2 regions of the Streptomyces nigra genome follow, and region 2 is predicted to be linked to the other one. Evidence: riboswitches for the same ligand, from Rfam matches in the RefSeq annotation. Region 2 holds a riboswitch; the other holds the start of a gene.

Region 1 (12,090 bases), 4.2 Mb from region 2:
CCCAGTACTGCACGTACACGGGCTGGTCGAGACCGAGGTTCTGCTTGACCGCCTCGATGTCGGCCTGGGTGGGACTCTTCCCGATGTACTGCTGGGCCAGCTGGTCGGCCGTCTGGCCGGCGAGCCGGGGCAGCAGGAAGAAGATCGCGAAGGTGACCGCGGTGACGACCAGCAGCAGGATCACTGCCGCGAGCGTCCGGCGGAGGATATACGAGATCACGGGGATCGGCGCTGGTGCCCGCGGGCCGCATGGCCCGCGGGCACCAAAGCCTTCACCTGCCTTCCGGGGCTACTTCTTGGTCGTACCGATGTTGAGGTAGTCGTACTGACCGCTGAAGGCAGCCGTCGACACCAGGTTGGTGAAGCCGGCCGGGCGGTACAGCAGGACCTTGAAGTAGGTCAGCGGAACGAGGGCCGCCTCCTCCATCGCCTTCTTGTCGATCTGGGCGTAGAGGCCGTCGCGCTCGCCCTGGTCCTCGCTGGCGATGGCCTTCTCCAGCAGCGAGTCGACGTCCTTGTTGTCGAGCTGCGACAGGTTGGTGTTGCCGGACTCGCCGATCGCGTCGCTGTGCAGGATCTGCTGCAGGAAGCCGTAGCCGGACGGCCAGTCGGCACCCCACTGCATCATGTGCAGGCCGATGTTCTGCTTCTTGTTGAACTGCGGCACACCCGCGGCGTCGGTGAAGTACTTGCCCGACGGGAACTGCTTCAGGCTGGCGTTGATGCCGACCTTCTTCAGCGAGTCGATGATCGCGGTGGCCGCGTCGATCTCCGCCGGACGGTCGCTGCGCGCCGAGATGTTGGTGTCGATCGACGTCTTGCCGCAGGCCTTCAGCTGGTCCTTGGCCTTGGCCACGTCGCCCTTGTTGCCGGGCGTCGCGTACAGGTCGGACTTCTGGTAGCCCGGGATGTCCGGCGGCAGGACGGTGGAGGCGATGTCACCGCGGATCGGGCCGCCGAGGGCCGTCTGCACGGAGACCTTGTTGACCGCGAACTCCACGGCCTTGCGGCACTCGACCTTGTCGAACGGCGCGAGCTTGGTGTTGATCGCCATGTAGACCAGGCGGCCACCGTAGGTGTTGTCGGTGTTGGCCTTCTGGTCCGAGGAGTTGACGACCTTCGCCTGGGTCGCGGCCTGGACGCCCGTACCACCGAGGTCGATGGCCTTGCCGGACATGACGTCCTGGTCGATCGTCTCGGCGTTGACCTTCAGCTTGACGACGATCTTCTCGGGGTACTGCTTGCGCAGCGGGTCGCTCTTGGCGTCCCAGTTCTCGTTGCGGACCAGGACGGCTTCCTTGCCCTCCTGGTAGCTCTGGAACTTGTAGGAGCCCGACGACACGATCTTCTTGACGTAGTCGACGCCGGTGTCCTGCGCCTTCGGCACGGGGGCCGTCTGCGGGGTGGCGACCAGGTAGTCGAACTCCTGGAAGGCGCGGTTCAGCTTGAAGACGATCGTGGTGTCGTCCGGGGTCTGGATGGACGAGATGCCCTTGTCGCTCTTGTCCTTGTACGGGCCCTTGTACTTGTCGCCGCCCTCGAGGAACTGCTGGAAGTAGCTGGGGCCGAGGGAGAGCACGTCACGCGCGAAGTTGGAGCGCTCGACGGCGTACTTCACGTCCTTCGACGTGATCGGGGTGCCGTCCTCGTACTTCAGGCCCGGACGCAGCTTGTACGTCCAGGTCTTGCCGCCGTCGCTGGGCTCGCCCGGGGCGGAGGCCAGGTCCGGGACCAGCTCGTTGCCGGCCTCGCCGGCACCGGGCTTGAACGTCATCAGCGGACGGGCGTACAGCCGGCTGAGGTTGTACATGTACGCGTAGTACGTGTTGCCCGGGTCGAAGGAGTCCGGGACGTCGGAGTACTCGTACGTGACCGTCCCACCCGCCTGGGTGGAAGCGTTGACGACGCCCTTGGTCGCGGCGTTGGCACCGGCCGACTTCGATCCGTTGTTGTCCGACTTGTCATCGGCCTTGCTGCAGGCCGAAAGCAGCAAGCTCGCACTGCCGACGACCGCAACCGCGGCCAGCACTGACCTTCGCATGATGGTCTGCTTCCCCTCCATAGTTGGAAACTTGATGGGCTCTCGTCGCGGCCGCATGTCAGCGGCTGCGCGGGTCGAGAGCGTCGCGGAGTCCGTCGCCGAGCAGGTTGAACGCCAGGACGGTGACGAAGATGGCGAGGCCGGGCACGATCATGAACTGCGGGTCGACCTCGTAGAAGTCGACCGCCTGGTTGAGCATGCCGCCCCAGGAAGCCTGCGGGGGCTGGATGCCGACACCGAGGAAGCTCAGGCTGGCCTCGAAAAGGATGTTCGTCGGGATGAGCAGCGTCGAGTAGACGATGATCGGGCCGACCAGGTTCGGGAGGAGCTCCCGGAAGAGGATGTACGGCCCCTTGGCTCCCATCCCCCGGGAGGCGTCGACGAACTCGCGCTCCCTGAGGGCCAGGGTCTGACCGCGGACGATGCGGCCCAGATACGGCCAGTTGAAGAAACCGATGATGAAGATCAGCACGCTGATGTGCAGCGGCAGGCCCTCCAGGCCGAAGGCACCGCCCTGCAGGGTGGCCGAGATGGCGATGGCGAACAGCAGCAGCGGGAAGGCCAGGAAGGTGTCCATCAGCCGGCTGATGATCGTGTCGACCCGGCCGCCGTAGTAGCCGGCGACGACGCCGAGGACGGCGCCGATCGTGTTCGACAGGAGCGTGGCGCCGAACGCGACGACCAGGGACACCCAGGAGCCCTCGAGGATGCGGGTGGCGATGTCACGGCCGAACTTCGGCTCGACACCCAGCGGGTGCTCCCAGCTCATGCCGCCGAAGTCACCCTTGGGCAGCGAGGTGTTGGGATCGATGAGGTCCTGGTTGAGCGCGTTGGGGTCCAGGCCGAACAGCGCCTGGAGGGGGCGTGACAGGATCGCGAGCAGGATCAGCAGGATGACGATGACGCCGCCGGCGACGGCCACCTTGTCCTTCTTGAACCGGGACCAGGCGATCTGCCCCAGCGAACGCCCCTCGATCTTGCTCTTCTCGATCCCTGAGAGCACGGCCTCGGGCTGTGCCCCGGCCTCCGCTCCCGTTGTCTCGATCGGTGCGGTCACAGTGGAATTGACCCCTCTCGGCCGGCGGTTGCCGACCCCCCTGGCTGCCGCGGTAGCGGTTGCTCTCACTCGCACACAGGGCCGACCGGCCCGTGCCTAGCGGGGAGTCTTCAATGCGGGGGCGATCAGTCGCCAGAGCTGGCGGGGAAAGGATGCGTAACCGTGATGCTGTTTGGGGGATTCCGTTATCCGAACAGCGGGTAACAGCGGCCGGACGGGCACCAGTTGGGGCGTATGAGGGCGGACCGGGACCTTCTGATCGCATCTACGCGCGGAGATCCGCCTGGGAAACGACAGCGGGAAGGCGCTCACACCTACGACAGAGGGGGGTGGGGCGAACCGGCGTCATGGCAAGCCGAAGCTCAGTAACGGCCCTGTGCCGGAGGGTAGCCGTAGCCCGCGGCGGGGGCGGTGGCGTGTGCCTCGCGGTCGTAGAAGGGGCGCGCGGCCTGCCGCATCCACATCGCCACCGGATCGTCCTCGTCGGCCATCGCGACCGTGGAGACGGGCAGTCCGTCCGGGACCGCGCCGACCGACTGGAGCATCATGGAGCGCACCGCGTCCACGGCGGGCGGGCTGGTGTCGTAGACGTCCAGGCCGATCGCCAGATACGGGGCCCCGAGCGCGGGCTGGACCCAGGCGCGGCGCAGGGTGCGCACGGCCGGGGTGCGGTGGGCGTTCTGCGAGAGCAGGGCGTAGAACTGCGGGATCTCGATGGCGGGCTCCGACAGCCGCAGCGGTCCGGCGGGCTGGCGGTCCAGGCCGGTGGCGATCCGGCGCAGGTCGAGCCAGGGGATGCCGACGCCGCCGCCGGGGGCGTGCGGGTTCAGCCAGAGGCCGTAGTGGTCGGGGTGGAGGGTGCGGGCCACGTCGAGTCCGTCGACGACCTCGTAGCTGCGGTTCCAGCCGCTGGCCGACAGCTCCTGGGCGGAGGTGACGCACGGGGCGTAGGCGTGACCGTCGACCTCCATGTTCCCGTACTGGGCGTCCGGGGAGCCCGCCTGACCGTGCCACAGCAGCATCCAGACCTGGCCGGTGGCCGGGGTGGCGAGGGCGCGCAGGAGTGCCTCGTAGGCGTCGTAGCGCCCGGGGGTCACCTGGCGCAGCATGTGCTCGACCTGCCCGGTCGAGGTTGTGCCGCTCGCGCTCACCTTTTACCGCCCCTTCGGGAAAACATGGCATTGAGCCCGACATGGCTCTGAGCCCAGCTTAGGGCCTGTCGTCCGGATCGGTCCGGCGTCGCGGGGCGCCGGACCGCTCGTCGAAAATCTCGGGGACCACGCGTCCGGGATCTCAGGGCTCGCGTGTGTAGAACGGGCGGACCTTGGCGCGCATCCAGTCGATGACCGGGTCCTGGGCCACGTCGAGGAGGACCAGGTTGACCGGCCAGCGCACCGGCACACGGCCGAGGGCGCGGCCCAGGGCGTCCATCGGGGCGGCCCGCAAGTCGCCCTCCCACTGCGTCAGTTCGACGCCGACGAACAGCACCGGCTCGCCGTCCTCGATCGCGCCGAGACAGCGGCGGGCGGTGGCGACGACGCCGATCGCGGCGAACTCGGCGGACGCCGCGGACAGGAAGTCGACCGGGTCGTCCTGCCAGTCGGGCTCGTAGAGCTTGACGCGGCCTCCGGAGGCGAAGCCGTCCAGCGGGGTACGGCCCGCCCGGCACACCTCGGCCACCGCGGCCGGGGGCAGCGGCACGCCGACCACTCCGCCCGGGTTGACCGCGATGCCCACGTGCGGCGGCAGCCCGCGGGCGAACTCCACGGCCGGGGCGACGGTGTACGCCATGTGGGAGCCGACGACCTGCCGGAACTGCTCCTCTGAGGAGAACACCGGGACATAGCCCTGGCCGTCGATCTCCATGCCGGGCAGGTCGAGCGGACCGCTGTCCGGGCCGCCGCCGTTGGGCAGCGGCACCCAGACGAAGCTGCGGCCCAGCACCTCCACGATCCGGCCGCCGGCCGACGGCTGGCCGAGGGAGGCCGAGAGCACCTCCTCCAGTTCGTTGCCGGGCCAGCCGCCGTGCGGGTGGAGGGGAGAGCCTGCCGGGAAGTCCGCGGGGAGATCCGCTGCGAAGTCCATCTGTCTGTGACCGCCTGCTGTGAATCACGTCTGAGGGTCGAAAGGCTACCGGGACCCGGCCCCGCCCGGCCGGGCCCGGGTCAGCCCGTGAACCCGATCCGGCGCAGGGTGCCGGCCGCGTCCCGGTCGAGCAGCACCGCGGAGCCGCAGCCCCGGGGCAGCTCACCGCTGTCGACGGCGCGCAGCAGCCGGGCGGCGGCGCGCCGGTGACGCAGGAAGGCGTACCGGGAGACGCCCCGGCCGCGCTCGCGCTGCCCCTCCAGAGCGGTGTCCGGGTCGACGTCGAGCACCAGCAGGTGCAGGACGCCGCCGCGGCGCCGGGCGGCCCGGGCCAGCCAGCCGCGCACCCACGCCTGGGTGCCGCAGTCGTGCACGACGACCCCGCCGCCGCGGCGGACGGCGCGGCGCAGCCCGGCGTAGTGGGAGAGACGGACCAGGGGACGGTAGAGGGCGTAGGGCAGGAAACCGGGCATCCGGGCGTCCCAGCGGTCCCGGGTGTCCTGGGAGTCGACGCGCGGGCCGCGGACGGTCCGCCGCATCAGGGTGGACTTGCCGCTGCCGGGCAGGCCGGTGATCACGACGAGGTCGCGGGGGCCGAAGAGCAGGGCGGTCGGGCCGCGGCCCGACCGCTCGCGCAGGTCCCGCACCACCGGCGCGGGACGCGTCCGGGCCTCGACGGCCGAGGCCCCCGGCTGCCCGGGCAGGGCGATGCCCGACGTGGTGGCGTACGCCGTGGTGCGCTTCACCGTCATCGTCCTCCTCCGCATACAGGCTTCCCCATCCCCACCGAGCGTAAAGAGAAGGTAATGGAGGATCCTCTCTGTTTTCGTTCGCTTACTGCCACAGGCCGGTTACAGATGTGGCCTGGGGCAGACGGGGCCGGGCATGCGATGATGGCGGCGCCAACTGCATACCGGCCGTTTGAATCCGCGCGGGAGAGTCCCCGGCTGTACGCCGCCGGGGCGCCGAAGGAGCAAGTCCCTCCCTTGAATCTCTCAGGCCCCGTTACCGCGCGGGCGAGGCACATCTGAAAAGCGGGCCGCCGTCGCCGGTGGTCCCACCCAAGGTGCAAGTCATGCCCACGCGCGGTCATGACGAACCTCTCAGGTTCCGATGACAGATGGGGAGGAACGACCGCCCGTCATGCCTTGGGAGACGACCGACCGATGAGCAGTTCCGAACCGCGCCGTACCGCCCTGGACGCCCTGCACCGCTCGCTGGGCGCCACCATGACCGACTTCGCCGGCTGGGACATGCCCCTGCGCTACGGCTCCGAGCGCGACGAGCACAACGCGGTGCGCACCCGCGCCGGCCTGTTCGACCTCTCGCACATGGGCGAGATCACGGTCACCGGCGCCCAGGCGGCCGCCTTCCTGAACCACGCCCTGGTGGGCAACATCGCCTCCGTCGGGGTGGGCCGCGCCCGCTACACCATGATCTGCCGGGCCGACGGCGGCATCCTGGACGACCTGATCGTCTACCGGCTCGACGAGACCGAGTACATGGTCGTCGCCAACGCCTCCAACGCCCAGGTCGTGCTCGACGCGCTGACCGAGCGGGTGGCCGGCTTCGACGCCGAGGTCCGCGACGACCGTGACGCGTACGCGCTGATCGCCGTCCAGGGCCCCGAGTCCCCCGGCATCCTGAAGTCGCTCACCGACGCCGATCTGGACGGCCTGAAGTACTACGCCGGCCTGCCCGGCACCGTCGCCGGCGTGCCCGCCCTGATCGCCCGCACGGGCTACACCGGCGAGGACGGCTTCGAGCTGTTCGTGAAGCCGGAGCACGCCGTGGAGCTGTGGCAGGCGCTCACCGAGGCCGGTCAGGGCGTCGGCCTGGTCCCCTGCGGCCTGTCCTGCCGTGACACGCTCCGCCTGGAGGCGGGCATGCCGCTGTACGGCAACGAGCTGTCGACCTCGCTCACCCCCTTCGACGCCGGCCTCGGCCGGGTGGTGAAGTTCGAGAAGGAGGGCGACTTCGTCGGGCGCGAGGCGCTCCAGGCGGCCGCCGCCAAGGCCGAGACGAACCCGCCGCGCGTCCTGGTCGGCCTGGTCGCCGAGGGCCGCCGCGTGCCGCGCTCCGGGTACCCGGTCGTCGCCGGCGGCGAGGTCATCGGCGAGGTGACCTCCGGCGCCCCCTCCCCCACCCTGGGCAAGCCGATCGCCATGGCCTACGTCGACGCCGCGCACGCGGCGCCGGGCACCCCCGGGGTCGGCGTGGACATCCGCGGCAGCCACGAGCCCTACGAGGTCGTGGCGCTGCCGTTCTACAAGCGGCAGAAGTAGGAACCGCGCGCGGCACGAGCCGCGCCGCGCGTACAGACTGGCAGGGCGGCGTGCGACCGCGCACGTCCGCCGCCATGTCCGCCGTCCCAGTCGTCTCAGTCCCCCTTCATCAGCACTGACGCGTGTACAGGAGAATTCAGGCCATGAGCAACCCCCAGCAGCTGCGTTACAGCAAGGAGCACGAGTGGCTCGCGACCGCCGAGGACGGCGTCGCCACGGTCGGCATCACCGAGTTCGCGGCCAACGCGCTCGGCGACGTCGTCTACGCCCAGCTCCCCGAGGTCGGCTCGACCGTGACCGCGGGTGACACCTGCGGCGAACTGGAGTCGACGAAGTCCGTCTCCGACCTGTACTCCCCGGTCACCGGCGAGGTCACCGAGATCAACGAGGACGTGGTGAACGACCCGGCCCTGGTGAACTCGGCCCCCTTCGAGGGCGGCTGGCTGTTCAAGGTGCGCGTCACGGAGGAGCCGGCCGACCTGCTCTCCGCAGACGAGTACGACGCCCACACCGCCGGCTGAGGAGCCCGTACCCCCCATGTCTGAGAACTCCCTTCTGAACACGCCCCTGCACGAGCTGGACCCGGCGGTCGCCGCGGCGCTCGACGCCGAGCTGGAGCGTCAGCAGTCCACCCTCGAGATGATCGCGTCGGAGAACTTCGCCCCGGTCGCCGTCATGGAGGCGCAGGGCTCGGTCCTGACGAACAAGTACGCCGAGGGCTACCCCGGCCGGCGCTACTACGGCGGCTGCGAGCACGTCGACGTCGCCGAGCAGATCGCCATCGACCGGGTGAAGGAGCTGTTCGGCGCCGAGTACGCCAATGTCCAGCCGCACTCGGGCGCCTCGGCCAACCAGGCGGCGCTGTTCGCGCTGGCCCAGCCCGGCGACACCATCCTGGGCCTGGACCTGGCGCACGGCGGCCACCTCACCCACGGGATGCGGCTGAACTTCTCCGGCAAGCAGTTCCAGGTGGTCGCGTACCACGTGGACCCGGAGAGCGGTCTGGTCGACATGGACGAGGTGGAGCGCCTCGCCAAGGAGCACCGCCCGAAGGTGATCATCGCGGGCTGGTCGGCGTACCCGCGCCAGCTGGACTTCGCGGCCTTCCGCCGGATCGCCGACGAGACCGGCGCCTACCTGTGGGTGGACATGGCCCACTTCGCGGGCCTGGTCGCGGCGGGGCTGCACCCCAACCCGGTGCCGCACGCCGACGTGGTCACCTCCACCACCCACAAGACGCTCGGCGGGCCGCGCGGCGGGATCATCCTGGCGCGCAGCAAGGAGTTCGCGAAGAAGCTGAACTCCTCCGTCTTCCCGGGCTTCCAGGGCGGTCCGCTGGAGCACGTGATCGCCGCCAAGGCGGTCTCGTTCAAGGTCGCCGCCTCCGAGGAGTTCAAGGAGCGCCAGCGCCGCACGGTCGAGGGCGCCCGCATCCTCGCGGACCGGCTGACCGCCGAGGACGCCCGCGCGGCCGGGGTGAACGTGCTGTCCGGCGGCACGGACGTGCACCTCATCCTGGTCGACCTGCGGGAGTCCGAGCTGGACGGGCAGCAGGCCGAGGACCGCCTCCACGAGGTGGGGATCACGGTCAACCGCAACGCGGTGCCGGACGACCCGCGGCCGCCGATGGTGACCTCCGGGCTGCGCATCGGCACCCCGGCGCTGGCCACGCGCGGTTTCACCGCCGAGGACTTCACCGAGGTCGCGGACGTGATCGCCGAGACGCTGAAGCCGTCGTACGACGCCGCGGCGCTCAAGGCCCGGGTGAAGGCGCTGGCCGACAAGCACCCGCTCTACGCCGGTCTGAACAAGTAGGACCGTCGTCACTCTCCCGGGGCGTCCCGCACACTCGAAGGTGCGGGGCACCCCGGGAAAGCCCCCCGCACCACCCCGCACCGAGGAGTTTCCGTGGCCATATCGGTCTTCGACCTGTTCTCGATCGGCATCGGCCCGTCCAGCTCCCACACGGTGGGTCCGATGCGGGCGGCCCGTATGTTCGCGCGCCGGCTGCGCAACGAGGGCGTCCTGGAGTCCGTCACCGCCGTACGGGCCGAGCTGTACGGCTCGCTCGGCGCGACCGGGCACGGCCACGGCACCCCGAAGGCGGTGCTGCTCGGCCTGGAGGGCGACTCCCCGCGCACCGTGGACGTCGAGTCCGCCGACGGACGGGTGGAGTCGATCAAGCAGTCCGGCCGGCTGCGGTTGCTCGGCGAGCACGAGATCGCCTTCTCCTTCGACGACGACCTGGTCCTGCACCGCCGCAAGGCCCTCCCCTACCACGCGAACGGCATGACCCTGTGGGCGTTCGACGCCCAGGGCGGGGAGCTGCTGACGAAGACGTACTACTCGGTGGGCGGCGGTTTCGTCGTCGACGAGGACGCGGTCGGCGAGGACCGGATCAAGCTCGACGACACCGTCCTGAAGTACCCCTTCCGCACGGGCGACGAGCTGCTGCGCCTGACCCGGGAGACGGGCCTGTCGATCTCGGCGCTGATGCTGGAGAACGAGCGGGCCTGGCGCACCGAGGAGGAGATCCGCGAGGGCCTGCTGGAGATCTGGCGGGTGATGCGGGAGTGCGTGTCGCGGGGCATGTCCCGGGAGGGCATCCTGCCGGGCGGTCTGAAGGTCCGCCGGCGGGCCGCGAACACCGCGCGCAAGCTGCGCTCCGAGGGCGACGCGAAGGCCCTGGCCATGGAGTGGATCACGCTCTACGCGATGGCCGTGAACGAGGAGAACGCCGCCGGCGGACGGGTGGTCACCGCCCCGACGAACGGCGCGGCGGGCATCATCCCGGCCGTCCTGCACTACTACATCAACTTCGTGCCGGGCGCCGACGAGGAGGGCGTGGTCCGCTTCCTGCTGGCCGCGGGCGCGATCGGCATGCTCTTCAAGGAGAACGCCTCGATCTCCGGCGCCGAGGTCGGCTGCCAGGGCGAGGTCGGCTCGGCCTGCTCGATGGCGGCGGGCGCGCTCGCGGAGGTGCTGGGCGGCTCCCCGGAGCAGGTGGAGAACGCCGCCGAGATCGGCATGGAGCACAACCTGGGCCTCACCTGCGACCCGGTCGGGGGCCTCGTGCAGATCCCCTGCATCGAGCGCAACGGCATGGCGGCCGTGAAGGCGGTCACGGCCGCCCGGATGGCGATGCGCGGCGACGGCTCGCACAAGGTGTCCCTGGACAAGGTCATCAAGACGATGAAGGACACGGGCGCCGACATGTCCGTCAAGTACAAGGAGACGGCGCGGGGCGGGCTCGCCGTGAACATCATCGAATGTTGACGATTCCACGTCCATGACGCGTCAGCCGTGCCACGGTGGGGCATAAGCCAGGTCAACTCCTGTCCCCCCACGGCACTCAGGGAGTCCCCCCATGCTGCGCGGCATCGACGTGAGCGCGTACCAGTCCTCGTCCTACGACACCGACGGTCTCTCCTTCGTCTTCGTCAAGGCGACGGAGGGCCGCTCGTACGTCAACCCCAAGCTCTCCGCCCAGACGAAGCGGGCCCGTGACGCGGGTCTGGTCGTCGGCTTCTACCACTTCCTGTGGCCGGGCAACCTGACCGCCCAGGCCGACTACTTCCTGAAGAAGGCGCCGGAGAAGGCGGGTGACGTCCTCGCCGTCGACTGGGAGACCACCGGCGACGGCACGCACGCGAGCAACGCGGAGAAGGACCGGTTCATCCGCATCCTGCGCGAGAAGCGGCCGGACAACCGGGTCGTGCTCTACTGCAACCGCCATTACTGGCTGAACGTCGACACCACGTCGTACGCCGGTGACGGCCTCTGGATCGCCGACTATGTGACGGCGGGCAAGCCCCGCATCCAGGCGAAGTGGCGGTTCCACCAGTACACGGACGACCCGCTGGACAAGAACGTCGCGAACTTCTCCAGCAAGGCGGCGCTGCGGGACTGGGCCGAGGACGCCTGAAGGGGCGCCTTCCCGGAGGAGGGCGCCCCTTCGGCGGGGTCCTACTTGCTCAGGAAGGCCCAGAACTCGTCGAACGACAGCACCTTGTCGCCGTTGAGGTCGCGGCTCTTGATGATGGCCTCGGCGACGGCCTCGGTGACGTTCCAGTCCCCGCCCTGGGCGAGGGCGGTCTTGAACTCGGCGGCGGTGATGGTGCCGTCGCCGTCCGCATCGATGCGCTCGAACTGCTTGCGTGCTTCCTCGATGTCGATGTGCGCCACCGGTCCGCCCCTCTACTCGCGTGTACTCGCGTCAAGTCGTGTCGTGCTGGCTTTTTGCCGCAGGTCAGATTATCCGTTCGCGGGAGGGGGGCGGCCCTCAGCGTTCGGTGACCCTCATCTCGAACCAGGTGGTCTTGCCGCGGGGCAGGAGATCCACGCCCCAGCGGTCGGCGAGCTTGTCGACGAGGAACAGGCCCCGGCCGCTGACGTCCATCTCCTGAACGGGCATCAGACAGGGCAGCCCGCGCGAGGGGTCGCGGACCTCGATCCGGATCCAGCCGCGGCGGCGGCGCATCCGTAAGCCGAAGACGCGGGCGCCGGTGTGGCGGACGGCGTTGCCGACGAGTTCGGAGACGAGGAGCACGGCGTCCTCGGCCATCTTGGGGCTCAGCGCCCAGTGCCGCAGGACGATCACCTGGGTCAGCCGGCGCGCGGTG
Region 2 (12,090 bases):
CGGCTGGTCTTCTACGCGAGCCAGCAAGGCTACTGACCTCCCCCGGACCCGTCCGGGGAGACCCAGGGAAGGTCCATGCTGAAAACACCGGGCGGCGGTGCCGGGCACGGCGCCGCCGCGACGGACGGTCGGCCGATGAGCATCGGCACGGTGCTGACCGTGCTGCGCGAGGAGTTCCCTGACGTCACGATCTCCAAGATCCGTTTCCTGGAGTCGGAAGGGCTGGTCGAGCCGCGGCGCACACCGTCGGGTTATCGCAAGTTCGGCCCGCAGGACGTCGAGCGGCTGCGCCATGTCCTGCGGATGCAGCGCGACCACTATCTGCCCCTCAAGGTGATCCGCGAGCACCTGGACGCCATGGAGCGCGGCGAGGCCGCGGCCCTGCCCGCCCTGTGCCGGCAGCGGGACGGCGACGGGATCCTGGAACCGGTCGGGGAGCCCACCGCCGCCCGCATCGGGCGGGCGCAGCTGCTCGCCGCGGCCGGGATCGAGGAGCGGGAACTCGCCGAGTGGGAGTCGTACGGGCTGATCACCCAGCTGCCGGACGGCGCCTACGACGCGGAGGCGGTGACCGTGGCCACGCTCGTGGCGGAGCTGGGGCGCTTCGGCATCGAGCCGCGGCATCTGCGGGTGATGAAGGCCGCCGCGGACCGGGAGGCCGGCCTCGTGGATCAGGTCGTGGCACCGCTGAAGCGGCATCGCAACCCGCAGACCAGGGCTCATGCCGAGGCCAGGGCCAAGGAGCTGGCGGGGCTCACCGTCCGGCTGCACGCCGCGCTGATGCAGACGGCGCTCGGGGTGCGGCTGCCCTGAGCGGGGCATGCACGGATCGGCCGGATCGGCCACCCGATCCCGGCCCGACTACCCAAACGTCCCGAGCACGGCCTAGGGTTGCTGTGTGAACGAGCTCGATGTCGTAGGTGTCCGGGTCGAAATGCCCTCCAACCAACCGATCGTGCTCCTGCGCGAAGTGGGAGGCGATCGCTACCTCCCCATCTGGATCGGGCCCGGGGAGGCGACGGCGATCGCCTTCGCCCAGCAGGGAATGGCCCCCGCACGACCGCTGACCCACGACCTGTTCAAGGACGTGCTCGAGGCCGTCGGCCAGGAGCTCACCGAAGTGCGCATCACCGATCTGCGGGAAGGTGTGTTCTACGCCGAGCTGGTGTTCGCCAGCGGTGTCGAGGTGAGCGCCCGTCCCTCCGATGCCATAGCGCTGGCCCTGCGCACCGGAACGCCGATCTACGGCAGTGACGGCGTGCTCGACGACGCGGGTATCGCGATCCCGGACGAGCAGGAGGACGAGGTGGAGAAGTTCCGCGAGTTCCTCGACCAGATCTCGCCGGAGGACTTCGGTACCAGCAGTCAGTGAGACGGCGTGGGCGGTCCCGCCCGACCTGGTCGGAGCGGTGCGGCCCGCGGTCCGTCACGGCCCGTGGGCCGGGCATGTGCCACGGGCGAGGGAAGGCGTCATGGAGCCCGGTTCAGGCACATTCGGCTAGCCTTTCCCCGCGGCAAGGCACGGGAAACCACTCGTAGGGTGATTATCACTCGGCGTGCCGAGTGTGGCGATCGTTGACGCACCCCCGGTGACTGCCTACCGTCGAGAAGGCAGGTCAAGGACGGAGGTCGGCGTGAGAAGCAGCGGCGGCGGTACGGCTGGGGGTGCACCCGAGCGCGGCCTCGGGGCGAGCGGCCCGTACCCGCTTCACGGCAGCGCTGTCCAGGGCGGTGCGGCCGATCACGCGCAGCGACCGACGGCCGTGCCGAGCAGCGGCGGAGGGGCGGCGTCCATGGCATCCGAGGAGATCGGGTACCGGGGTCCGACGGCCTGTGCGGCCGCCGGGATCACGTACCGGCAACTGGACTACTGGGCCCGCACCGGTCTCGTCGAACCGAGTGTGCGGCCCGCGTACGGATCGGGGACGCAGCGTCTCTACAGCTTCCGGGACGTCGTCGTCCTCAAGATCGTGAAGCGTTTCCTCGACACCGGTGTGTCCCTGCAGAACATCCGGACCGCCGTCCAGCATCTGCGCGAGCAGGGCTTCCACGACCTCGAGCGGCTGACGCTGATGAGCGACGGCGCGACGGTGTACGAGTGCACCTCGCCGGACGAGGTCCACGCGCTGCTCCAGGGCGGCCAGGGGATCTTCGGGATCGCCGTGGGCGTGGTGTGGCGGGACGTCGAGAGCGCGTTGTCGCAGCTGCACGGGGAGCGGATCGACACCGGCGAGACGCTGGTCGGGCACAACCCGGCCGACGAGCTGGCGCGGCGGCGCAATCGCGCGGTCTGAGGACGCGGTCCCGGAACGCGAGCGTTGTCAGTGCCGTAGGGCAGCATCGGAACTGTGAGAAACGCGCCCACCATCCTGCACCTCGACATGGATGCCTTCTACGCGTCGGTGGAACAGGCGTCCAAGCCGAGCCTGCGCGGGAAGGCCGTGATCGTGGGCGGGCTCGGGCCTCGCGGGGTGGTCGCCACGGCCTCGTACGAGGCCCGGATCTTCGGGGTGCACTCCGCCATGCCGATGGCGCAGGCGCGGCGGCTCGCGCCCAACGCCGCGTATCTCGTGCCTCGCTTCCGGATCTACCGGGATGTCAGCGAGCGGGTGATGGGTCTGCTGCGGGAGCTGTCGCCGCTGGTGGAGCCGTTGAGCCTGGACGAGGCGTTCGTCGACCTGGAGGCCGGGGGAGTGGCCTGGGACGCCGAGTCCGCCCGGCTGGTGGGGGGGAAGCTGCGCTCCGACATACGGGCGGCCACCGGGCTCGCCGGGTCGGTGGGGCTGGCCGCCTCGAAGATGGTCGCGAAGATCGCCTCGGAGGAGGCCAAGCCGGACGGGCTGGTGCTGATCGAACCGGGGACCGAGCGGGGGCTCCTCGGGCCGATGTCCGTGCGGGTCCTGCCGGGGGTGGGGCCGGCGACCGGGGACCATCTGCGGCGGGCCGGGATCCACACCGTCGAGGAGATCGCCGAGGCGGGTGAGGACGAGCTGGTGCGGCTGCTGGGGAAGGCGCACGGGCACGCCCTGTACGCGATGGCGCTCGCGCACGACGAGCGGCCCGTGGTGGCCGAGCGGGAGGCGAAGTCCGTCTCGGTCGAGGACACGTACGACGTGGACATCCATGACCGGGTGCGGGTGGGGCTGGAGGTGCAGCGGCTTGCCGACCGGTGTGTGCGGCGGTTGCGGGGGCCGGCCTTTCGGGGCGCACCATTGTGCTGAAGGTGCGGCGGTACGACTTCTCGACGCTGACGCGGTCGGAGACGTTGCGGGGGCCCACGGATGATCCGGCGGTGGTGCGGGAGGCCGCGGCGCGGTTGCTGGAGGGGGTGGATACGACCGGGGGTGTGCGGTTGCTGGGGGTCGGGGTGAGTGGGCTGGCCGACTTCACGCAGGAGGACTTGTTCGCTCAGGCGGCTGGGGAGGTGGCCGTGGAGGGGACGACCTCGGCGGGGGTGGTGCTGTGGCTGAGGAGGCTCTCGGTACTTCTGGGGCCGCTGTGGAGGGGGATCGGGACGGTGACGCCGAGGGGGAGGCGCAGCCGCAGCCGGCCGAGCGGCGGTGGCATGCGGGGCACGATGTGCGGCATGCCGAGTACGGGCACGGGTGGGTGCAGGGGAGTGGGGTCGGACGGGTGACGGTGCGGTTCGAGACGCCGGAGTCGGGGCCGGGGCGGGTGCGGACGTTTCGGGTCGATGACCCGGCGTTGGAGGTGGCGGAGCCGTTGCCGTTGGTTGCGGCGGAGACGCCTGTGGCGCCGGGGTAGTGGCGCGGGGCGCTGTGCCCGCGCTTATGGGGTGTCGCTGCGCCCACCACGACTGCCCTCAGCTGGGTGGGCCGGGGGTCGCCAGCGTTGCTGCCAGGGGCGTGGTGCTGGGCCGCGCCTACGGGTGCCGCTGCGCCCAACCGTGCCGCCCCTGCGGCACGACTGCCCTCAGCTACGGCTGAGGCCTCCCGCTGGCTCGCAGCTACGGGGCATGCGGCCCAGCGGCAGGGTGGGGGTCAGGTGTGGGGGTGGGGGGTTCGGGGGAGTTCGGGGGTTCGAGGGGCCAGGGTGCCGAAGTCGATGTCGGGGGGTGGGGGGCCCGGCGGGGCCACGTCGAGGCCGTAGTGGTGGTAGAGCTGGAGTTCCTGCTCGGGGGAGAGGTGGCGGCCCACGCCGAAGTCGGGGGCGTCCTTGATCAGGGCCCGGTCGAAGGGGACGTGCAGGGCGCCCTCCACCAGTTCGCTGGGCTCCAGGGGGACGAAGGCGTCGCGGGAGAAGAGGCCGGTGCGTATCGCCGCCCACTCCGGTACGCCGGTCGCGTCGTCCAGGTACACCTCGTCGATGGTGCCGATCTTGGTGCCGTTGCGGTCGAAGGCCTTGCGGCCGATCAGGTTGCGCGGATCGATGTCGGTCTGCACGGTCCCTCCACTTGGTCGCAAGTCATCCGTAAGCACTACGAAAAGGCAGATCCGTGACGGCGGCCACTCGAAGGTCCGTGCGGTGCCCCCGCTGGTAGGCTTGGCAGCGGCTGCTGACCCCGTGCGGGAGAGTCCTCCGGAGATCGCCGGAGGCGCCGAAGGAGCAAATCCTCCCCGGAATCTCTCAGGCACACGTACCGCACGGACGAGGTCACTCTGGAAAGCAGGGCGGGTGTCGACGGCTCCCGCCCTCACCGACGGTGAAAGCCGGGGCCCTCAGGGCGCCCCGGTGAAGCTCTCAGGTTGAGATGACAGAGGGGGAGGCCGTCCGGGCACCCGCGCCGTGGTGCCCCTCGAAGGTCGCGTCAGACCATGGAGGCCTCCGCAATGACCGCCCATCGCATTCCGCTCTCCGAGCTCGAGCAAGGGATTCCCTTCGAGCAGCGTCACATCGGTCCCGATTCCGAGGCGCGGGCCAAGATGCTCGCCCATGTCGGGTACGGCTCGCTCGACGAGCTGACCGCTGCCGCGGTCCCGGACGTGATCAAGAACGCCGACGCCCTCGACCTGCCCGGTGCCCGCACCGAGGCCGAGGTGCTGGCCGAGCTGCGCTCGCTCGCCGACCGGAACCAGGTCCTGGACTCGATGGTCGGGCTCGGCTACTACGGGACGTTCACCCCGCCGGTCATCCTGCGCAACGTCATGGAGAACCCGGCCTGGTACACGGCGTACACGCCGTACCAGCCCGAGATCTCCCAGGGCCGGCTCGAGGCCCTGCTGAACTTCCAGACGATGGTCGCCGACCTCACCGGGCTGCCGACGTCCGGCGCCTCCCTGCTCGACGAGGGCACCGCGGCCGCCGAGGCCATGGCCCTGTCGCTGCGCATGGGCAAGAACAAGAAGGGCCTCTTCCTAATCGACGCGGACGCCCTTCCGCAGACCATCGCCGTGATCCAGACCCGCGCCGAGCCCACCGGCATGGAGGTCGTGGTCGCCGACCTCAGCGAGGGCATCCCCGCCGAGGTCGCCGAGCGCGAGATCAACGGCGTGCTCCTGCAGTACCCGGGCGCCTCCGGGGCCGTACGGGACCTCACGCCCGTCATCGAGCAGGCCCATGGGCTGGGCGCCCTGGTGACCGTCGCCGCGGACCTGCTGGCGCTCACGCTGCTGAAGTCGCCCGGCGAGCTCGGCGCGGACATCGCGGTCGGCACCACGCAGCGGTTCGGTGTCCCGATGGGCTTCGGCGGGCCGCACGCCGGTTACATGGCGGTCCGCGAGAAGTTCGCGCGCAGCCTGCCCGGCCGCCTCGTCGGTGTGTCCGTCGACGCCGACGGCAACAAGGCGTACCGCCTCGCGCTGCAGACCCGTGAGCAGCACATCCGCCGTGAGAAGGCCACCAGCAACATCTGTACCGCCCAGGTGCTGCTCGCCGTGATGGCCGGCATGTACGCCGTCTACCACGGCCCGGACGGCCTGAAGGGCATCGCCGCCCGCACCCACCGCTACGCCACGATCCTCGCCGCGGGCCTGTCGGCCGGCGGGGTCGAGGTCCTGCACGGCTCGTTCTTCGACACCGTGACCGCCCGGGTGCCCGGCAAGGCCGCCGACATCGTCGCCGCCGCCCGGGACCACGGGGTGAACCTGCGCCTCGTCGACGCCGACCACGTGTCGGTCGCCTGCGACGAGACCACCACCCGCGCCCAGGTCTCCGCCGTGTGGAAGGCGTTCGGCGTCGAGGGCCGGATCGACGCGCTGGACGCGTCGGCCGGCGAGGGGCTGCCCGGCGCGCTGCTGCGCGGCGACGAGTATCTGACGCACCCCGTCTTCCACCAGCACCGCTCCGAGACCGCGATGCTGCGCTACCTGCGCCGGCTCGCCGACCGGGACTACGCGCTGGACCGCGGCATGATCCCGCTGGGCTCCTGCACGATGAAGCTCAACGCGACGACCGAGATGGAGCCGGTCACCTGGCCCGAGTTCGGCCAGCTGCACCCGTTCGCGCCCGCCGAGCAGGCGGAGGGCTACCTCACGCTCATCCGTGAGCTGGAGGAGCGTCTCGCCGAGGTCACCGGCTACGACAAGGTCTCGCTCCAGCCGAACGCCGGTTCACAGGGCGAGCTGGCCGGTCTGCTCGCCGTACGCGGCTACCACCGGGCCAACGGCGACGAGCAGCGCACCGTCTGTCTGATCCCGTCCTCCGCACACGGCACGAACGCCGCCAGCGCCGTGATGGCCGGTATGAAGGTCGTCGTCGTCAAGACCGCCGAGGACGGCGAGATCGACGTCGAGGACCTGCGGGCGAAGATCGAGAAGCACCGTGACGAGCTCGCCGTGCTGATGATCACCTACCCGTCCACGCACGGGGTGTTCGAGGAGCACGTCGCCGACATCTGCGCGCAGGTGCACGAGGCCGGCGGCCAGGTGTACGTCGACGGCGCCAACCTCAACGCGCTGGTGGGGCTGGCCAAGCCCGGCCACTTCGGCGGCGACGTCTCGCACCTGAACCTGCACAAGACCTTCTGCATCCCGCACGGCGGCGGTGGCCCGGGCGTCGGCCCGGTCGGTGTGCGCGCCCACCTGGCGCCGTACCTGCCGAACCACCCGCTGCAGCCCGCGGCCGGTCCCGAGACGGGCGTCGGCCCGATCTCGGCCGCGCCCTGGGGCTCCGCGGGCATCCTGCCCATCTCCTGGGCGTACGTCCGTCTCATGGGCGGCGAGGGACTGAAGCGGGCCACGCAGGTGGCCGTGCTCAGCGCCAACTACATCGCCAAGCGGCTCGAGCCGCACTACCCGGTGCTCTACACCGGTCCGGGCGGCCTCGTCGCGCACGAGTGCATCATCGACCTGCGGCCGCTGACCAAGGCCACCGGCGTCAGCGTGGACGACGTGGCCAAGCGCCTCATCGACTACGGCTTCCACGCGCCGACGATGTCCTTCCCGGTGGCCGGCACGCTGATGATCGAGCCGACCGAGTCCGAGGACCTGACCGAGCTCGATCGGTTCTGCGACGCGATGATCGCCATCCGCGCCGAGATCGAGAAGGTCGGCTCGGGCGAGTGGCCCGCCGAGGACAACCCGCTGCGCAACGCCCCGCACACCGCCGGTGCGCTCGGCGGCGCGTGGGAGCACGCGTACAGCCGCGAGGAGGCCGTCTTCCCGGCCGGGGTGTCCGCCGCCGACAAGTACTGGCCGCCGGTGCGCCGCATCGACCAGGCCTTCGGCGACCGGAACCTGGTGTGCTCCTGCCCGCCCATGGACGCGTACGAGGGCTGACCGTCCGCTGACCCGAAGGGCTCCGCCCCTGGCCGCACCGGCCGGGGGCGGAGCCCTTTCGCGTGCCATCTGGGTCGGGGCGCCGTATGGGTTGCGTCAAGGCGGTGCCGAGGGCCGTATGGGAGCCGTCAACGGCGGTCGTTTCCGGCCACGGAGGGCGTTTCCTCGAAGCGTCCCCGTCCGAACGACCTTCACCCAGGAGTCCACGATGGCCGATCTGGCCTTCGTCGTCACCACCATCGCGTGCTTCGCCCTGGTGGCCCTCGTCGCCAAGGGGGTGACGAAGCTGTGACCGCCGAGAACATCGTCGGCCTCGTCGTGGCCGTCGCCCTGCTGGGCTATCTCGTCCTCGCCCTGATCTTCCCGGAGAGGTTCTGAGAACGCAGATGGGTCCCGTCCTCGCCGGCGTCCTCCAACTGCTGGCCCTCACCGCAGCCCTGGCGCTCGCCCACAGACCGCTCGGCACCTACATGGCCCGGGTGTACTCCGCGGACCGGCACTGGCGTGCCGAGAAGTGGATCTACCGGTGCATCGGTGCCGACCCCGACCGGCAGATGCGCTGGACCGCGTATCTGCGCGGTGTCCTCGCCTTCTCCGCCGTCGGCGTCCTCCTCCTGTACCTGCTCCAGCGGCTGCAGGGCGTACTGCCCGGGTCGCTCGGGTTCGCCTCCATCGACCCGGACCAGGCGTTCAACACGGCCGTCTCCTTCGTGACCAACACCAACTGGCAGTCGTACTACGGCGAGCAGGCCATGGGCCATGTCGTGCAGACCGCCGGGCTGGCCGTGCAGAACTTCGTCTCCGCCGCCGTCGGCATGGCCGTCGCCGTGGCGCTGGTGCGCGGGTTCGCGCGCTCGCGCACCGGTGAACTCGGCAACTTCTGGGCCGACCTGGTGCGCGGTGTCGTCCGCGTCCTTCTCCCCCTCGCCGCCGTCGCCGCGCTCGTGCTCGTCGCCTGCGGGGTGCTCCAGAACTTCTCCGGCATCCACGAGGTCGGCCAGTTCCTGGGCGGCCCCCGGCAGTGGAACGGCGGCGCGGTGGCCTCGCAGGAGGCCATCAAGGAGCTCGGCACGAACGGCGGCGGCTACTTCAACGCCAACTCCGCGCATCCCTTCGAGAATCCGACGCCGTTCTCGAACCTCTTCGAGATCTTCCTGATCCTCCTCATCCCGTTCGCGCTGACCCGGACCTTCGGCGTCATGGTCGGCTCGGTGCGGCAGGGGTACGCGATCCTCGGCACGATGGCCGCCCTCTGGCTGGGTTTCACCGCCCTGATGATGTGGACCGAGTTCAGCCACCACGGCCCGGCGTTCGACCTCGCGGGCGGGGCCTACGAGGGCAAGGAGGTGCGCTTCGGCGTCGGCGGCTCGTCGATCTTCGCCGTGGCGACCACCCTGACCTCGACCGGTGCCGTCGACTCCTTCCACTCCTCGTTCACCGGCCTCGGCGGCGGCATCACCCTGCTGGGCATGATGCTGGGCGAGATAGCGCCCGGCGGCGTGGGCTCCGGTCTCTACGGCATGCTGATCATGGCGATCATCGCGGTGTTCCTCGCCGGACTGATGGTCGGCCGCACGCCCGAGTACCTGGGGCGGAAGATCGGCTCCCGGGAGATCAAGGCGGCCGCCTGCTACCTCCTCGTCACCCCGGCGCTGGTCCTCGTCTTCACCGCGCTCGCGATGGCGCTGCCGACCCCGGCGCACTCCATGACCAACAGCGGGGCGCACGGCTTCTCCGAGATCCTGTACGCCTACACGTCCGCCGCCAACAACAACGGCTCGGCCTTCGCCGGGCTGAACGCGGACACGCCGTGGTTCAACACCACGCTCGGCCTGTGCATGCTGTTCGGCCGTTTCCTGCCGATGGTGTTCGTCCTGGCCCTGGCCGGCTCGCTCGCCGGACAGCGGCCCGTCCCGGTCACCTCGGGCACCCTGCGCACCGACAAACCCCTGTACGCCGGTCTGCTCGTCGGCACGATCGTCGTCGTCACCGGTCTGACCTACTTCCCGGCCCTCGCGCTCGGACCGCTCGCCGAGGGGCTGGCGTCATGAGCATCGAGTCACAGAAACAGAGCACCATGTCCCCTTCCCCTCTCGCGCCCAGCCAGGACGCGCCGGCCGGGCCCAGGCCACCCCAAGGACGCGTCGGCGCGGGCCTGTTCGACCCGAAGCAGCTCCTCAGGTCGCTGCCGGACGCCTTCCGCAAGCTCGACCCACGCGTCATGGTCAAGTCGCCCGTGATGTTCGTGGTGTGGGTCGGTTCGGTGCTGACCACGGCGTTCGCTCTCGCCGATCCCGGCGACTGGTTCGGCTGGACCATCAGCGCCTGGCTGTGGCTGACGGTGATCTTCGCCAATCTGGCGGAGGCCGTCGCCGAGGGCCGCGGCAAGGCGCAGGCCGACACCTTGCGCCGGGCGAGGACGGACACGGTGGCGCGCCGGGCCGACGGCACGGTCGTCCCCGGCACCGAACTGCGCGTCGGCGACCTCGTGGTGTGCGAGGCCGGTGACGTGATCCCCGGCGACGGGGACGTCGTCGAGGGCGTCGCGTCCGTCGACGAGTCCGCGATCACCGGTGAGTCGGCGCCGGTCATCCGGGAGTCCGGCGGCGACCGTTCCGCCGTCACCGGCGGGACGAAGGTCCTCTCCGACCGGATCGTCGTCCGGATCACGACCCGGCCCGGCGAGACGTTCATCGACCGGATGATCGGCCTGGTCGAGGGCGCCGCCCGGCAGAAGACACCGAACGAGATCGCGCTGACCATCCTGCTGGCCTCGCTCACCATCGTCTTCCTGCTCGCCTGCGCCACCCTGCCCCCGCTGGCCGGCTACGCGGGCGCGCAGCTGCCGATGGTCGTGCTGGTGGCCCTGCTGGTCTGCCTGATCCCGACCACGATCGGCGCGCTGCTCTCCGCCATCGGCATCGCGGGCATGGACCGGCTCGTGCAGCGCAATGTGCTCGCCCTGTCCGGGCGGGCCGTCGAGGCCGCCGGTGACATATCGACGCTGCTGCTCGACAAGACCGGCACCATCACGCTGGGCAACCGCAGGGCGGCCGAGTTCGTGCCGATCGGCGGGGCGACGGCCGCCGAGGTGGCCGACGCGGCCCAGCTGTCCTCGCTGGCCGACGAGACACCCGAGGGCCGTTCGGTCGTCGTGCTCGCCAAGGAACTGTTCGGGCTGCGCGAGCGGGAGTTGACGGGCGCCGAGTGGGTCGCGTTCACCGCGCAGACCCGGATGTCCGGGGTGGACGTCCCCGGGCACAGGATTCGCAAGGGCGCCGCCGGGGCCGTCGTCGCCTGGGTCGCGGAACGCGGCGGCGACGTGCCGGGCGCGGCGTGGGAGGTGGCCGACCGGATCGCCGAGGCGGGCGGGACGCCGCTGCTGGTCGCCGTCGAGGACGCGGCCGGAGCGCGGGTGCTCGGCGCCGTCCACCTCAAGGACGTCGTCAAGGACGGTCTGCGCGAACGCTTCGCGGAACTGCGCCGCATGGGCATCAGGACCGTCATGATCACCGGCGACAACCCGCTGACCGCCAAGGCGATCGCCGAGGAGGCGGGCGTCGACGACTTCCTCGCCGAGGCCACGCCCGAGGACAAGATGGCGCTCATCAAGCGGGAACAGGCGGGCGGCAAGCTCGTCGCGATGACCGGTGACGGCACCAACGACGCGCCCGCGCTCGCGCAGGCGGACGTCGGCGTGGCCATGAACACCGGTACGTCGGCCGCCAAGGAGGCCGGCAACATGGTCGACCTCGACTCCGACCCGACCAAGCTGATCGAGATCGTCGAGATCGGCAAGCAGCTGCTCATCACGCGGGGCGCGCTCACCACCTTCTCCATCGCCAACGACGTCGCGAAGTACTTCGCGATCATCCCGGCGCTGTTCGCGGCGGTCTACCCGGGCCTGGACAGGCTCAACATCATGGGCCTGTCCTCCCCGCACTCCGCGATCCTGTCGGCGGTCGTCTTCAACGCGCTGATCATCGTCGCGCTGGTGCCGCTGGCGCTGAAGGGCGTGCGCTACCGGCCGGTCAGCGCGGACCGCCTGCTGCGGCGGAACCTCACCGTCTACGGACTGGGCGGCCTCATCGCGCCGTTCGCCGGCATCAAGCTCATCGACGTGCTCCTCTCCCTCATCCCCGGAATCGGCTGAAGGCCATGAACCACTCCCTATCGAACACGGCCCGTCTGCTCGGGGCGGGCCTGCGCGCCCTCCTCGTCCTCACCCTGGTCACCGGCGTCCTCTATCCGCTGGCCGTCACCGGCATCGCGCAGGGACTGTTCCCCGGCAAGGCGAACGGCTCCGAGGTGCGGGCGGACGGCAAGGTCGTCGGCTCCTCGCTGATCGGGCAGGCGTACGACCTGCCGCTGAAGAAGGGCCAGGAGACTCCGGCGCCCGACCTCAAGTGGTTCC

What was found. A riboswitch is a leader RNA that binds a small molecule or an ion and turns the genes downstream of it on or off. The one in region 2 is predicted to bind glycine.
Region 1: another riboswitch for glycine. It lies ahead of gcvT (glycine cleavage system aminomethyltransferase GcvT); the one in region 2 lies ahead of gcvP (aminomethyl-transferring glycine dehydrogenase).

The regions. Positions count from the first base shown of each region.
Region 1 is NZ_CP029043.1:5,257,275-5,269,364, reverse strand. It holds gene DC008_RS24550 (ABC transporter permease) at 1-220, opposite strand, end outside; gene DC008_RS24545 (ABC transporter substrate-binding protein) at 290-2,041, opposite strand; gene DC008_RS24540 (ABC transporter permease) at 2,100-3,098, opposite strand; gene DC008_RS24535 (enhanced serine sensitivity protein SseB C-terminal domain-containing protein) at 3,461-4,249, opposite strand; gene DC008_RS24530 (enhanced serine sensitivity protein SseB) at 4,392-5,183, opposite strand; gene DC008_RS24525 (AAA family ATPase) at 5,264-5,935, opposite strand; glycine riboswitch at 6,106-6,204, shown strand; glycine riboswitch at 6,205-6,313, shown strand; gene gcvT (glycine cleavage system aminomethyltransferase GcvT) at 6,350-7,468, shown strand; gene gcvH (glycine cleavage system protein GcvH) at 7,612-7,989, shown strand; gene glyA (serine hydroxymethyltransferase) at 8,006-9,283, shown strand; gene DC008_RS24505 (L-serine ammonia-lyase) at 9,377-10,744, shown strand; gene DC008_RS24500 (glycoside hydrolase family 25 protein) at 10,836-11,393, shown strand; gene DC008_RS24495 (EF-hand domain-containing protein) at 11,435-11,653, opposite strand; gene DC008_RS24490 (ATP-binding protein) at 11,751-12,090, opposite strand, start outside.
Region 2 is NZ_CP029043.1:1,051,893-1,063,982, reverse strand. It holds gene DC008_RS36225 (FHA domain-containing protein) at 1-36, shown strand, start outside; gene ftsR (transcriptional regulator FtsR) at 76-813, shown strand; gene DC008_RS04930 (bifunctional nuclease family protein) at 899-1,372, shown strand; gene DC008_RS04925 (MerR family transcriptional regulator) at 1,635-2,294, shown strand; partial or broken gene DC008_RS04920 (DNA polymerase IV) at 2,349-3,765, shown strand; gene DC008_RS04915 (PRC-barrel domain-containing protein) at 4,002-4,403, opposite strand; glycine riboswitch at 4,518-4,613, shown strand; gene gcvP (aminomethyl-transferring glycine dehydrogenase) at 4,791-7,676, shown strand; gene DC008_RS35375 (hypothetical protein) at 7,795-7,968, shown strand; gene kdpF (K(+)-transporting ATPase subunit F) at 7,965-8,054, shown strand; gene kdpA (potassium-transporting ATPase subunit KdpA) at 8,063-9,727, shown strand; gene kdpB (potassium-transporting ATPase subunit KdpB) at 9,724-11,829, shown strand; gene DC008_RS04890 (potassium-transporting ATPase subunit C) at 11,835-12,090, shown strand, end outside.